DNA from 2 places in the Kitasatospora sp. NPDC056800 genome. Region 1 is predicted to be linked to the other one. Evidence: riboswitches for the same ligand, from Rfam matches in the RefSeq annotation. Region 1 holds a riboswitch; the other holds the start of a gene.
What was found. Region 1 has a riboswitch for cobalamin ahead of ACFRQN_RS36610 (iron ABC transporter permease). Riboswitches for the same ligand answer to the same signal wherever they lie in the genome.
Positions count from the first base shown of each region.

Region 2: another riboswitch for cobalamin. It lies ahead of ACFRQN_RS03590 (prenyltransferase/squalene oxidase repeat-containing protein); the one in region 1 lies ahead of ACFRQN_RS36610 (iron ABC transporter permease).

Region 1 covers NZ_JBHUAL010000257.1:4,735-11,688, reverse strand. Annotated here, with positions in the region: gene ACFRQN_RS36625 (CGNR zinc finger domain-containing protein) at 1-135, shown strand, start outside; gene sodX (nickel-type superoxide dismutase maturation protease) at 143-505, opposite strand; gene sodN (superoxide dismutase, Ni) at 782-1,177, shown strand; cobalamin riboswitch at 1,259-1,384, shown strand; gene ACFRQN_RS36610 (iron ABC transporter permease) at 1,507-2,586, shown strand; gene ACFRQN_RS36605 (ABC transporter ATP-binding protein) at 2,583-3,386, shown strand; gene ACFRQN_RS36600 (ABC transporter substrate-binding protein) at 3,403-4,395, shown strand; gene ACFRQN_RS36595 (nuclear transport factor 2 family protein) at 4,486-4,869, shown strand; gene ACFRQN_RS36590 (GNAT family N-acetyltransferase) at 4,880-5,356, shown strand; gene ACFRQN_RS36585 (anti-sigma regulatory factor) at 5,545-5,955, shown strand; gene ACFRQN_RS36580 (SigB/SigF/SigG family RNA polymerase sigma factor) at 6,136-6,954, shown strand, end outside.
Region 2 covers NZ_JBHUAL010000008.1:65,017-71,970, reverse strand. Annotated here, with positions in the region: gene ACFRQN_RS03595 (hypothetical protein) at 1-486, opposite strand, end outside; cobalamin riboswitch at 619-695, opposite strand; cobalamin riboswitch at 774-918, shown strand; gene ACFRQN_RS03590 (prenyltransferase/squalene oxidase repeat-containing protein) at 1,026-3,791, shown strand; gene ACFRQN_RS03585 (hypothetical protein) at 3,788-4,894, shown strand; gene ACFRQN_RS03580 (CbiQ family ECF transporter T component) at 4,899-6,137, shown strand; gene ACFRQN_RS03575 (ABC transporter ATP-binding protein) at 6,134-6,954, shown strand, end outside.

The DNA.
Region 1 (6,954 bases):
TGCCGCAACGCCTACCTGGACACCTCGACCAACCGCTCCCGCCGCTACTGCTCGGACCGCTGCGCGACCCGCGCCAACGTGGCCGCCTACCGGGCCCGCAAGCGCCTGGAGGCGGAGGCGGCGGCCCGGGCGTAGCGGCCCGCTAGACCTCCTCGACCCAGGCGCCGAGCCGGCGGGCCAGGCCCGGCACCCGGGCCAGCCGCGGGGTGAGCAGCAGCCGCTCCAGCCGGCGCCCCGGCGCCAGCCAGACCGGGCTCGGGCGCAGCCGCAGCAGCACCCGGCCGAGCACCAGCTCGTCCGGGACGGCGCCGTAGCTGCGGCTGTCGCTGTCCACCGGGCGATTGTCGGAGAGCAGCCACCAGCCCGTGGCCCGGCGCTCGGCGGCCCGCTTCACCACCAGCAGGTCCTGCTGGAACGGGTGCCGGAAGACCACCACCGCGCCGGGCCGGATCGGCGCGCCGTAGCGGACCAGCAGCCGGTCGCCCTCGCGCAGGGTCGGGACCATCGACGGCCCCGCCACGTCGACCAGCCCGAACGGCAGCGCGCCGCCCGGGCCGCGCTCCCCCGCCCCGGCGCCCTCCGCTCGCGTGCTCCGCGCCACGACTCCTCCTCCCGCCCCCGCTCGCGCCCCCAGTCTGCCGTACGGACCGCCGTCCGTCCGATGTCCGGATTGCGCCGGTTCCCGGTCCGTCTTTCGCCCTAGGCCCACCGCCCGATCGCGAAACCGGGAGGGCGGAAGGGTAATCTCGGGCGCGGGAAGACGATCTAAGGAAGGACTCCCATGTTCTCTCGTCTGTTTGCACCGCGCGCCACCGTCCACGCCCACTGCGACCTGCCCTGCGGCGTCTACGACCCCGCGCAGGCCAAGCTGGAGGCCGAGTCGGTCAAGGCCACCCAGGAGAAGTACCAGGCCAACGAGGACCCGCACTTCCGCGCCCGCGCCGTCATCATCAAGGAGCAGCGCGCCGAGGCCGTCAAGCACCACATCTCGGTGCTGTGGAGCGACTACTTCAAGGCCCCGCACTTCGAGAAGTACCCGCAGCTGCACCAGCTGATCAACGACACCCTGAAGGCCGCCTCGGCCGCCAAGGCGTCCACGGACCCGGCCACCGGCCAGGCCCTGCTCGACCTGATCGCCCAGGTCGACAAGATCTTCTGGGAGACCAAGCAGGCCTGAGCCTGACGCGTCGCCACCCGACCGCCCCCGTCCGCACCGCCGGACGGGGGCGGTCGTGCGTTCACGTCCGACCCGGCCCGGTAAGGGTTGCCTGCCCTGAGTGGCTGTTATGCTGCCAGGGCGTCCGAGGGGGAAGTCCGGTGCGAATCCGGCGCTGACCCGCAACGGTGAGCACGGCCCGTACCCGCCCGTACGGCCGCGCCAGCCCGATCGCCCTCGGCCGCCGACCTCCCGACAACTCGCCGCGGACTGCGAGGGGAACGGCGCCCCGGCACGCCCCCGGCCCGCGCCCGCCCCGGCGCGCTCCCGGCCCGAGGCAAGGCGCACCCGTGAACCGCGCACCCGTCAACCGTGCAGTCGGCCCGCCCGCTCGCCGAATACCCGTCGTCCCGCTCGCCGCCGGCCTCGCCGCCGCCCTGCTGCTCTCCCTGGTCTGCGGGGTCGCCCTCGGCTCCTCCGGGCTCGGCCTGCCCCGGGTGCTGCGGCTCCTGGGCGCCGGGCTGACGGGCGGCCGGCTGGACGCGGACGAGGCGGCCGCGTACGCGATCGTCTGGGAGATCCGGCTGCCGCGCACCGTGCTGGCCGCCGTGGTCGGCGCCGGGCTGGCCGCCTGCGGGGTCGCCGTCCAGGCCCTGGTGCGCAACGCGCTGGCGGACCCCTTCGTGCTCGGCATCTCCTCCGGCGCGGCCGTCGGCGCCAACGCCGTGATGCTGTTCGGCGCCTTCGCCTCGCTCGGGGTGTGGGCGATCTCCGCCTCCGCCTTCGGCTCCGCGCTGGCCGCCATGACCCTGGTCTACGTCGCGGCCCGCACCGCGTACGGGCTCACCCCGCTGCGGCTGGTGCTCACCGGCACCGCGCTGTCCTACGGCTTCTCCGCCGCCACCACCCTGATGGTCTTCGCCGCCGACCGCGGCGAGGCCGCCCGGGACGTCATGATGTGGCTGCTCGGCAGCCTCGGCGGCGCCACCTGGGGCAAGGTGCCGATCGCCGCCGTCACCGTGCTGGCCGGGCTCGCCTACCTGGCCTGCACCGCCGGGCGGCTGGACGCGCTCGCGATGGGCGACGAGACCTCCGCCTCGCTCGGCGTGGACCCGGACCGGCTGCGCCGCGAGCTGTTCGTGGTGACCGCCGCCGTCACCGGCACCGTGGTCGCGGTCAGCGGGGCGATCGGCTTCGTCGGGCTGCTGATGCCGCACCTGGCGCGGATGCTGGTCGGCGCCGGGCACCGCCGGGTGCTGGTGGTCGCGCCGCTCGCCGGGGCGCTGCTGCTGGTCTGGGTGGACATCGCCTCGCGCACCCTGCTGGCGCCCGCCGAACTGCCCGTCGGGGTGTTCACCGCGGTGCTCGGCGTGCCCGCCTTCCTGGTGATGATGCGCCGCCGCGGCCAGGCCTTCGGAGGTGCCCGGTGACCGCGACGACCGACCCGACCCCGGTGCACGCCCAGGACCTCGCCGTCGACGGCGTCTCGGTGGAGCTGGCCGGCACCCGGCTGGTCCACGAGGTGAGCCTGGCGGCCGCCGCCGGGCAGGTGGTCGGCCTGATAGGCCCCAACGGCAGCGGCAAGTCGACCCTGCTGCGCTGCGTCTACCGGGTGCTGAAGCCGGCCGGCGGCGTGGTCCGGCTGGCCGGCGACGACCTGCACGCCCTCACCGCCCGCGAGAGCGCCCGCCGGGTGGCCGCGCTGACCCAGGAGCACTCCGCCGAGTTCGACTTCACCGTCGCCGAGGTGGTCGCCATGGGCCGGCTGCCGCACCGCCGCGGCTTCGGCGCCCAAGTCGACGGGGACGAGCGGCGCTGCGCCGAGGCGCTGCGCAAGGTCCGGGCCGGGCACCTCGCCGAGCGGGGCTTCCTGAGCCTGTCCGGGGGCGAGAAGCAGCGGGTGCTGTTCGCCCGCGCGCTGGTCCAGGAGCCGCGCCTGCTGGTGCTGGACGAACCCACCAACCACCTCGACATCGCGCACCAGTTGGAGGTGCTGGTGCTCGCCCGCGAGGCCGGTCCGACGGTGCTCACCGCGCTGCACGACCTCAACCTGGCGGCGGGCCACTGCGACCTGCTGTACGTCCTGCGGGACGGCCGGATCGTCGCCTCCGGGCCGCCCGACGAGGTGCTCCGACCCGCCCTGCTGGCCGAGGTGTTCGGCGTCCGGGGCACCCCGGTGCGCCACCCGGAGACCGGCGCCCTCCAGCTGCTCTTCGACCGCCTCCCCTGACCCCCAAGGAACTCCCGTGCGCACCAAGGCCGTTGCCGCCACCGCCCTGCTCGCCCTCGGACTCGTCGGCTGCGGCGCCGAGATCGCCCCGAAGGAGGCCGCCACCGCCTCCGCCCACTACCCCGTGACGGTGGACAACTGCGGGGAGAAGCTCACCTTCGCGCAGAAGCCCGCCCGGGTGGTGACCAACGACGTCAACATCACCGAACTGATGCTCTCGCTCGGCCTCGCCGACCGGATGGCCGGCTACGTGATGCCCGACGACAAGGGGAAGATCGACCAGGTCGCCTGGAAGGACGGCTACCAGCAGACCACCTGGCTCTCCAAGAAGATCCTCACCAAGGAGATCGCGCTGGACGCCAAGGCCGACCTGGTCTTCGCCGGCTGGCACTACGGCTTCGACGAGGGCAGCGGCGTCACCCCGCAGGCCTTCAGGGCGCTCGGCGTCGACTCGTACGTGCTCAGCGAGTCCTGCCGCAGCGGCAAGGGCACCGAGCGCGGCGTGATGGACCCGCTGGAGGCGCTCTACACCGACCTGGCCAACCTCGGCGAGATCTTCGACGTCAAGGACCGCTCCGACCAGCTGATCGCGGACTTCAAGGCGCGGATCGCCGCCGTCCCGCCGGCCGAGCGCCACCCGTCCGTCTTCCTGTACGACAGCGGGCAGGACAAGCCGTACACCGCCGGGAAGTTCGCCGCCGCCAACGAGATCATCGCCAAGGCCGGCGGGACCAACATCATGGGCGACCTCGCCGACAGCTGGGTCACGGCCGGCTGGGAGAGCGTGGTGCAGCGCGACCCCGAGGTGATCGTGATCAACGACTACGCGACGCCGAAGGCCGAGGAGAAGCGAAAGTTCCTGATGTCCTTCCCGCCGCTGGCCGACGTCGCCGCGGTCAGGAACGGCCGGATCTTCGTCATGGACTACGTCGACCTGGTGGAGAGCCCGCGCAACCCGGCCGCGATCAGCGCGCTGGCCGCCTACCTGCGCACCGTGCCGGCCCCCTGACCGGCCCGGATCCCGCTCCTCCGGGTCCGGGCGGCCGCGGGCGTACGCTCAAGGTACGAGCCGACGGAACCCGACCGGAGGAGCGAGATCATGACCACCACGACGGCCCCCGCCGCCTTCGACACCCGCGCACTGCGCGAGGGCATCGAGCGCCGCGACGCCGAGGCCCTCCTGGCGCTCTACGCGGAGGACGCCGAACTGCGCATGGTCGACCGCAAGACCCAGCCCAGCCACCCCCTGGTGATGCACGGGCGGGAGGAGATCGGCGCCATGCTGGACGACGTCTACGGCCGCGAGATGACCCACACACTGGAACAGGTGGTCGTCCAGGGCGACCACGTCGCCTTCCTGGAGTCCTGCCGGTACCCGGACGGCGTCCGGGTGCTGATGTCCTCGATGGCCGGTCTGCGGGACGGCCGGATCATCGACCAGACCTCCCTCCAGGCCTGGGACGAGACCGGTCCCGAGCAGTAGGCTCACGGACATGATCCGCACCGCCGTCGCCACCGACGTCCCCGTCGTCCACGCCATGATCCGCGAACTCGCGGAGTACGAGAAGGCCCTGCACGAGGCGAAGGCCACCGAGGAGCAGCTGCACGAGGCCCTGTTCGGCGAGAACCCGGCCCTGTTCGGGCTGATCGCCGAGGACGACGCCACCGGTGAACCGGTCGGCTTCGCGGTCTGGTTCCGCAACTTCTCGACCTGGCGCGGCACCCACGGGATCTACCTGGAGGACCTGTACGTCCGCCCGGAGGCGCGCGGCGGCGGCCACGGCAAGGCGCTGCTGCTGGAACTCGCCCGGATCGCCGTCGAGCGCGGCTACTCCCGGGTCGAGTGGTCGGTCCTGGACTGGAACCAGCCCTCGATCGACTTCTACAAGTCGATCGGCGCGGTGCCGATGGACGAGTGGACGGTGTACCGGCTCTCCGACGGGGCGCTGGCCGCCGCCGGGCAGCGCTGAACGGCTCCCGGGAGTCCGGGGAAAGGGTCTGCCACCCTGCGTCGCAATGCCTTACCATGAGTAACTCCCGAACCGGGGTGCGGAAGGCAGAGCGATGGCGGATCCGCGGCGCCGGGCCCCCTTCGGGGGTAGCAAGCGGTAACAAGCGGGGTACCAAGAAAGCACAGCGCGCCACCCAGGAGGCAAGGGTGTCCCAGATCGACGGCGATCTCGGCGTTCAGGACTTCGTGGAGGTCCGGCTGCCCGCAGCCGGGGCCTACCTCTCCGTCCTGCGAACAGCGACGGCCGGGTTGGCGGCCCGGTTGGACTTCACGCTCGACGAGATCGAGGACCTGCGGATCGCGGTCGACGAGGCCTGCGCCATCCTGCTCCAGCAGGCGGTGCCCGGCTCCGTACTGTCCTGCGAGTTCCGGCTGGTCGGCGACTCGTTGAAGGTCACCGTCTCCGCCCCGACCACCGACGGCAAGGCTCCCGAACGGGACACCTTCGCCTGGACGGTGCTCTCCGCCCTGGCCGGCGAGGTCGACTCCTCGGTCGCCGAGGACAGGACCGTGACGATCAGCCTGCACAAGAAGCGCGGCGGGTCCCCCTCCCACTAGTCGGGCGCCGGACCGCACCGCACGACCGAGCAGCACCGAGCAGCACCCGCGCAAGGGCCGTCCGCCGCTCCCCCGCTCAGGGGACCGACGGACGGCTCCCGGTACCGCCACCCACGCGGTACGACCAACGAGACGATTCCGGGGCCACCGGCCCCGGTGCTCCCGGAACGGAACGGGGGAATGGCCGTGAGTGATCTGGACCGTACCGGCCTCGCGACGGCGGGACCTGCCGTACCGACCCAGGCGAGCGTTCCCGGCCTCGCCGCCAACGACGAAGCGCACCCGAAGGACGCCCAGCGGATGAGCCACCCCACCGAGCCGACGTCCGAGCCGACGCCTGCCTCCGCGCCCCCGCCGGACCCGGTGGACGAGACGGCCCCGGCCGTCGGGACGGAACCGGCGGTCGAGGCCGAGCCGACGGCCGAGGTCGAGCCGCACGTCGCCCTGCCCGCCCAGGGCTCGCACCGCACCGGCGCCCCGGACCGGGAGGCCGCCCGCGCGCTGTTCGTCCGGCTGTCCGCACTGCCCGAGGGCTCCCCGGAGCGGGTCGAGCTGCGCAACCAGCTGGTGCGGATGCACATCCCGCTGGTCGAGCACCTGGCCCGGCGCTTCCGCAACCGGGGCGAGCCGCTGGACGACCTGACCCAGGTCGCCACCATCGGCCTGATCAAGTCGGTGGACCGCTTCGACCACGAGCGCGGGGTCGAGTTCTCCACCTACGCGACGCCGACCATCGTCGGGGAGATCAAGCGGCACTTCCGCGACAAGGGCTGGGCGGTGCGCGTCCCGCGCCGCCTCCAGGAGCTGCGGCTGTCGCTCACCACGGCGACCAGCGAACTCTCCCAGCGGCACGGCCGCTCCCCCACGGTGCACGAGCTGGCCGAGCACCTGGGGATCTCCGAGGAGGACGTCCTGGAGGGCCTGGAGTCCGCCAACGCGTACTCCACGCTGTCCCTGGACGTGCCGGACAGCGACGACGAGTCGCCGGCCGTCGCGGAC
Region 2 (6,954 bases), on a different contig from region 1:
GAAGTTGGCGGACGGGCCGTAGTAGCCGGGTTCGGCGGTCTGCCAGTAGGCGGTGAGGTCGGCGAGGAGGTTGCGGCCGGGGCCGACGCGGGCGGGGTCGATGCCGGCCGCGTAGGCGTTGAGGACGGCGCGCTCGTAGTCCGTGGCCACGGGCGAGGTGCCGGGCCAGCCGGGGGCGGCGAGCTGGTTGCGGTAGACGAGGCGGGCGTTCTTGCCGGTGTCCCCGCCGGGGGTCACGTCGGCGGCGGCCGTTCCGGCGGCGGCGAGCGCGCTGAACGCCCACTCGTTGGAGAGTCCGCCGCCGGTGACGTAGCTGCCGTCGGCGGCCTGGAGGGACTTCAGGTACGTGACGCCGGTGCTCTTGGAGGTGGCTATCTGGGCCGGGGTGGCCGTCGCGTGGGCGGGGACGGCGGAGAGCAGCAGGGCTCCGGCTGTCAGGGCGACGGTGGTCGCCGAGGCGGCGCGGGACGGGGTGGGGAGGGGCACGGGACAGGCTCCTTGGGGTGGCGGGCGCCGACCCTGCCCCGGGACTCCCGCGTCCGCTCGGGGCGCGCGACTGCCGGAGCGGTCGCCGCCCGGATCGCGTGGGCCGGCATTCGCCGTGGTGCGTGGCCGGGCGGGCATTCGGGCTCGGGACGGTACGGTCACCGCCCCACACCGCTGCGCGTCAGCCCCGGGTTCGCACCGGGTTCCCCCGCTCGGCCACCGCGGACGCTACCGCACAGGTCCGTCGCCCGACGAGGTGATGTGATCGACCTGACGCCCCGTTGACTCTCCGTCGGTCAGCGTGGTCTGATGAACCGATTTTTTGCCCTCGGCATTCAGGGGAAGCCGGTCCAACTCCGGCGCTGACCCGCAACCGTGGACCCACCTGGGGGTGGGTGAGCCGGAATGCCTGGACCGGGGGTCTGTTCACAGAGCACTTGCGTCGTCGCGGACTACGACGCGGTTTCGACGGCCCCCGTGCCCGCGGGCGACCGTCGGCTGCGCCGTCGCCTCGCGTGTCGACCGACCAGGGAGTCGTCGTGAGGGTCAGCAGCAATCGCACACGTCACAGGAACCGGGACCTCGCCTCGCTGGTGGTCGCCGGCACCGTCGCCGTCGCCGCCTGCGGCACGGTCCTGCTCGGGTACCCGGGTACCGCCTCAGCCGACCCGATCGAGCAGTGCACGGCGACGACGGGCGCGATCGTCGCCGTCGACTTCACCCACTGGGGCGGCGGTGTCGTCCGGGGCTGCGACGCCCACCCCACGACGGGCATGAACCTGCTGCACAACGCCGGCTTCACCACGACCGGCACCGAGCACGACGGACCGGCCTTCATCTGCCGGCTCGGGACCGGGACCTTCAACGGTGGCGCCCAGTACCCGACACCGGCCGAGGAGCCGTGCGTCAACACCCCGCAGGCCACCGCGTACTGGTCGTACTGGATCGCCGAACCCGGCCAACAGGCCTGGTCCTACAGCCGGTTCGGGGCCGGCACGCAGAAGCCCAAGCCCGGCGAGGTCGAGGCCTGGGTCTACGGCGGTACGGACATCGGTGGCACCAGCGGGGCGCCGAACTTCACCCCGGACTCCGTCCGCGCCAGGAACGGCGGCCCCTCGCCCTCCGCCTCCCCTTCGGCAACCCCGACCACGAGCCCGACCGGATCCCCCTCCGCCACGGGCGACCCGGCGGCCGCCGCGGCCTGGCTGGCCGGCCAACTCGTCGGCGGCGACCACATGGAGAACTGGGCCGCCCCGGGGCCCGACTACCCCCGGACCGCCCTCACCGCCATCGCGCTCGCGGCGGCGGGGACGCAGGACCCGGCGCTGCGCAAGGTGGTCGCCTTCCTCGACGCCCACACCGACGCGTTCCTGCACCCCGACGGGCCGGCCGGCGCGCCGGACACCAGGGCCGCCGCGCTGCTGGCCCTCGTCGCCGAGAGCACCGGCCGCGACCCGCGCGCCTTCGGCGGGCGGGACCTGGTCGCCGCGCTCACCGACCACGTCTGCACGGGGGCGGGGGAGAACGGCAGGTGCACCGCCGCCGGGGACTTCCTCGGCGCGTCCTCGCCCTGGGTCCAGTCCCTCGGCGTCATCGCCCTCCAGCGCGCCGGCGTGACGCCGCCCGCCCCGGCCCTCGCCCGGTTCGCGGCCTTCCAGTGCGCCGACGGCGGCATGGCCGGTTCGATGATCGTCGCGGGTGACCACTGCGAGTCCGACCCGTCCGCCACCGCGATCGCCGCCCTCGCCCTGCGGACCGCCCCCGGCTACGAAGCGGCCGCCAGGAAGGCCGCCGACCAGCTCGCGGCGAGCCAGCAGTCCGACGGCTCCCTCCTCCCGTACCCCGGCGCCCCCGGCGACACCACCAGCACCGCGATCGCCGCCCAGGTCTTCCGGGCCACCGGCCAGGACGCCCACCGGGCCGCCGCCACCGCCTGGCTCGCCGCCCGGCAGGGCAAGGACGGCGGCTTCGGCCCCGACGAGTCGACCACCGACCCGGACGCCGTCGCCACCGAGCAGGCCCTCCTGGCCCTCACCGGCACCGACCTCACCACCGTCCGGCACAACCCGGACGGCCCCACCACCACGCCGACCCCGCCCGCGGGGAGGAAACCCGACGCGGCCAGGGGGAGCGCCTACCTCACCGACCCGTCCCGCCTGATCGACGGCCACTACTACGAGGGCTTCCCGGCCTTCGCCGACTTCGGCCTGACCATCGACGGGGCCTACGCCCTCGCCGCGACCGGCACCGACGACGCCGCGCTTCGCCGGATCGTCGACTTCCTCGACCAGCAGGGCAAGGACGCGAGCGAGCGCACAGTCAACGACTGGACCGCGATCGGCACCGAGTACGCCGGCGGCGGGTCCATCGGCAAGGAGGCGCTGCTCGCCGAGGCCGTCGGCCGCAACCCGCGGGACTTCGGCGGCCACGACCTGATCGCCGCCCTCGCCGCGCTGGTGTGCGCCAAGGCCGAAGCGAACACCGGCTGCGCCGCCCCGGGCAACTACGCCTACGCCACCTCCGTCTTCTCCCAGGCGCTCGCCGTCATGGCCCAGCTCCGGGCCGGGGAGTCCACCAGCGTCGCCCCCGCGATCGCCTACCTGAAGGGCCTCCAGCACCCGGACGGCTCCTGGCCGAGCCTGATCCCCGCCACTGGCGACTCCGACGTGGACAGCACGGCGATGGCCGTCATGGCCCTCGCCCTCGTCCCCGGGGACGAGGCCGCCCAGGCGGTCGACCAGGGGCTCGGCTGGCTCGCCGCGCGGCAGCTGCCCGACGGCGGCTTCCCCGGCGCGTCCGGCGACTCCACCAACTCGGCCGCGCTGGCCGTCCAGGGCATGACGCTGCGCCAGGCCGCCTACGGTGGACAGATCGCCAAGGCGCTCGACTTCCTCGCCGGGCAGCAGAACGGCGACGGCGGGTTCAACGTTGCGGCCGCCGGGCAGCGGGGGTCGGACGTCCGCGCGTCCACCCAGGTGCTGGGCGGTGCCACCGGCATCTCCTTCGGGACGCTGTCCCGCGACCTCGCGGGCACGCCGACGCCTACTCCCACCGGGACGCCGACCGCGACACCGACGGGGACACCCACGACGACCGCGGCGGCCCCGGCCACCGACACCCCGTCGTCCGGCGGTGTCGCCGAGGCCGGGGGCGTACCGGTGCGGACCGGTTCAGGGGGCCTGGCCAGTACCGGAAGCCAGGCACTGGCACTGACGGCGGGAGCCGGCGCGCTGACCGCGCTCGGCGCCGGGGCCGTCCTCGTCGCCCGTCGCCGCACCGCGGCCGCCCCGGGGCGTCACCGGTGAGCCGGGGGCTCGGCACGCGCCTCGCCCGGCTGTCCGGGGCGGCGTCGCTGACCTTCGCGCTCGCCTTCGGCGGCGTCGCCGCGGGCACCACCCCGGCCGCCGCGACCCCGTTGCCGATCGAGCAGTGCACCACCACCTCCGGTGCCGTACTCGCCGTGGACTTCGGCAAGTGGGGCGGCCCGCTGCTGCGCTCCTGCGGGACCACGCCCACCACCGGGTTCACCCTGCTCAACCAGGGCGGCTGGAAGACCACCGGCACCGGGCACGACGGACCGGCCTTCATCTGCCGGATCGGCTACAGCGGCTTCCAGGGCGGCAAGCAGTACCCGACGCCGGACCAGGAGAAGTGCGTCCTGACGCCCCCGGCCACCGCGTACTGGTCGTACTGGCACGCCGATCCGGGCCAGAACGAGTGGTCCTACAGCCAGCTCGGCGCGATGCTCTACCAGCCGAAGCCCGGCAGCGTCGACCTGTGGATCTTCGGCGGCACCAACGTCGAGGGCACCGAAGGGCGTCCGACGATCTCGCCGGACAGCGTCCGGGCCCACAACCCCAGCCCGGGCGGGCAGCCGGCCGACCCCGGCCAGGGCACGACGGGCGGCTCCGGCGGAGCGGCGGGCGGTTCCGGTACGACAGGCGGATCCGGTACGACGGGCGGTTCCGGTACGACGGGCGGCAGCGGCTCCGGCTCAACCGGCGGCACTGGTTCAACCGGCGGCCGGGCCCCGGCCCCCGCCGCGCCTCAGCCCGGCGGAGCCCGTCCGCCCGCGTCCGCCGCGACCCCGGGGACGGACCCCGCCATCCCCGAGGACGGCAGCACCCCGTCGGGCGCGCCCGACCCCACGCCGGTGCCGGCCGAGCCGTCCACCGCCCCGCCGACGGACACCCCGAGCGACCAGTCGACACCGCAGACGGCCGCGGCCGAGGCCGGGCCGACGTCCGCGGCAGCCGTGCCCGGCGGGGTGGTGGACGCCAACCCGGTGGCCGACGCCCCGCACGACTCCGGCTCGATGGTCCCCACCGTGCTCGGCTCGGTCCTCGTCGTGGCGCTGGGCGTGGCCACGGTGGTGGCCGCCCGGCGCCGCCGCCGACGGGCCGAGTGATCCGGTGGGCACGCTCGACAAGCGCGAGTCCGGCTCCCCGCAGCGCGCCCCCGGGCGGGTCGCGGGGGGCCGGCGCGTCCCGCGCAACCTCCACCCGCTGGCCTGGTGGGCCTGGGCGCTGGCCCTGGCGACGGCGGCCAGCCGCACCACCAACCCGCTGCTGCTCCTGCTCGTCCTCGCCGTGCTCGGCTTCGTGGTCACCGCCCGCCGCAGCGAGGCGCCGTGGGCGCGCGGGTTCACCTACTACCTGTGGCTGGCCCTGACGGTGGTGGCGATCCGGGTGGTCTTCCGGTGCGTCTTCGCCACCGGTGTCACCCCGCACGACCACCTGCTCTTCTCCCTGCCGCACATCCCGACCCCCGCCTGGTACGCGGGCATCGAGATCGGCGGCCCGGTCTCGCTGGAGGCCACGCTCTCGGCGGCCTTCGACGGGCTGCGGCTGGCCTGTCTGATCTGCTGCATCGGCGCCGCGAACACCCTGGCGAACCCCAAGCGGGCGCTGCGGGTGCTGCCGGGGGCCCTGTACGAGCTGGGCGTCGCGGTGACGGTGTCGCTCAGCGTCGCGCCCCAGCTGGTGCAGAGCGTCCAACGCGTCGCCCGGGCACGGCGGTTGCGTGCCGGGCGGCGCAAGGGCGTCCGCGCCCTGCGCAGCATCGTGGTGCCGGTCCTGGAGGACGCGCTGGAGCGTTCGCTCAGCCTCGCGGCCGCGATGGACTCGCGCGGCTACGGGCGTTCCGGCACCGCCTCGCGCCGCTCCCGCCGGCTGACCGGCGCGCTGATGCTGCTCGGCATGTGCGGCCTGTGCGCCGGGGTGTACGGGCTGCTGGACGGGACGGCCCCGGCCGCGCTCGGCCTGCCCGCCTTCCTCGCGGGCGCCGTGCTCTGCGTGGCGGGCCTGCTGCTCGGCGGGCGGCGGGTGCGGCGCACCACCTACCGGCCGGACCGCTGGCGGGCCGCCGAGTGGGGCGTGGCCGGCTGCGGGGTGACCGCCGCCGTGCTGCTGTTCGCCACCGTCGGCTACGACGCCACCGACCTCAACCCCTCGCTGTACCCGCTGACCTGGCCGACTCTGCCGCTCGTCCCGGTGCTCGCCCTGCTGCTGGCGGGGGCGGCCGGGATCGTCTCGCCGCCGCCCGGCCGGACGCCCGGACCCGCCGCCGGGCCGGGGCCGCGCCCGGCCGAACGTCCCGACGCCACCCCCACCGACCGCACCGACCGCACGACCTCCGAGGTGAGCACGTGATCCGATTCGACCGGGTCGGCGTGGTGTACGACGGCGAGAGCACGCCCGTCCTGCGCGACGTCGACCTGCACATCCCGGAGGGCGAGCTCTGCCTGGTGGTCGGCCGCACCGGTGTCGGCAAGTCGACCCTGCTCGGCGCCGTCAACGGCCTGGTGCCGCACTTCACCGGCGGCACCCTGCGCGGCCGGGTCACCGTGGACGGCCGCGACACCGCCCACCACCCGCCGCGCGAACTCGCCGACGTGGTCGGCGTGGTCGGGCAGGACCCGCTGGCCGGCTTCACCACCGACACGGTGGAGGAGGAACTGGCGTACGTCATGGAGCAGTTGGCGATCCCGCCGGAGACCATGCGCAAGCGCGTCGAGGAGACCCTGGACCTGCTCGGCCTGGCCGACCTGCGCCACCGGGCCCTCTACGAGCTCTCCGGCGGCCAGCAGCAGCGCGTCGCCATCGGCTCGGTGCTCACCGCGCACCCGCGCGTCCTGGTGCTGGACGAGCCGACCTCCGCGCTCGACCCGACCGCCGCCGAGGAGGTGCTGGCCGCGATCACCCGGCTGGTCCACGACCTCGGCGTGACCGTCCTGTTGGCCGAGCACCGCCTGGAGCGGGTCGTCCAGTACGCCGACCGGGTCGCCTACCTGCCCGGCGACGGGACGGTCGTGCACGGCCCCCCGGCCGAGGTCTTCCGGGACACCGCGATCGCGCCGCCCGTCGTCGACCTCGGCCGACTGGCCGGCTGGCGGCCGCTGCCGCTGTCCGTCCGGGACGCCCGCCGGGCCGCCGCGCCGCTGCGGGAGCGGCTCACGGACCTGCCGGT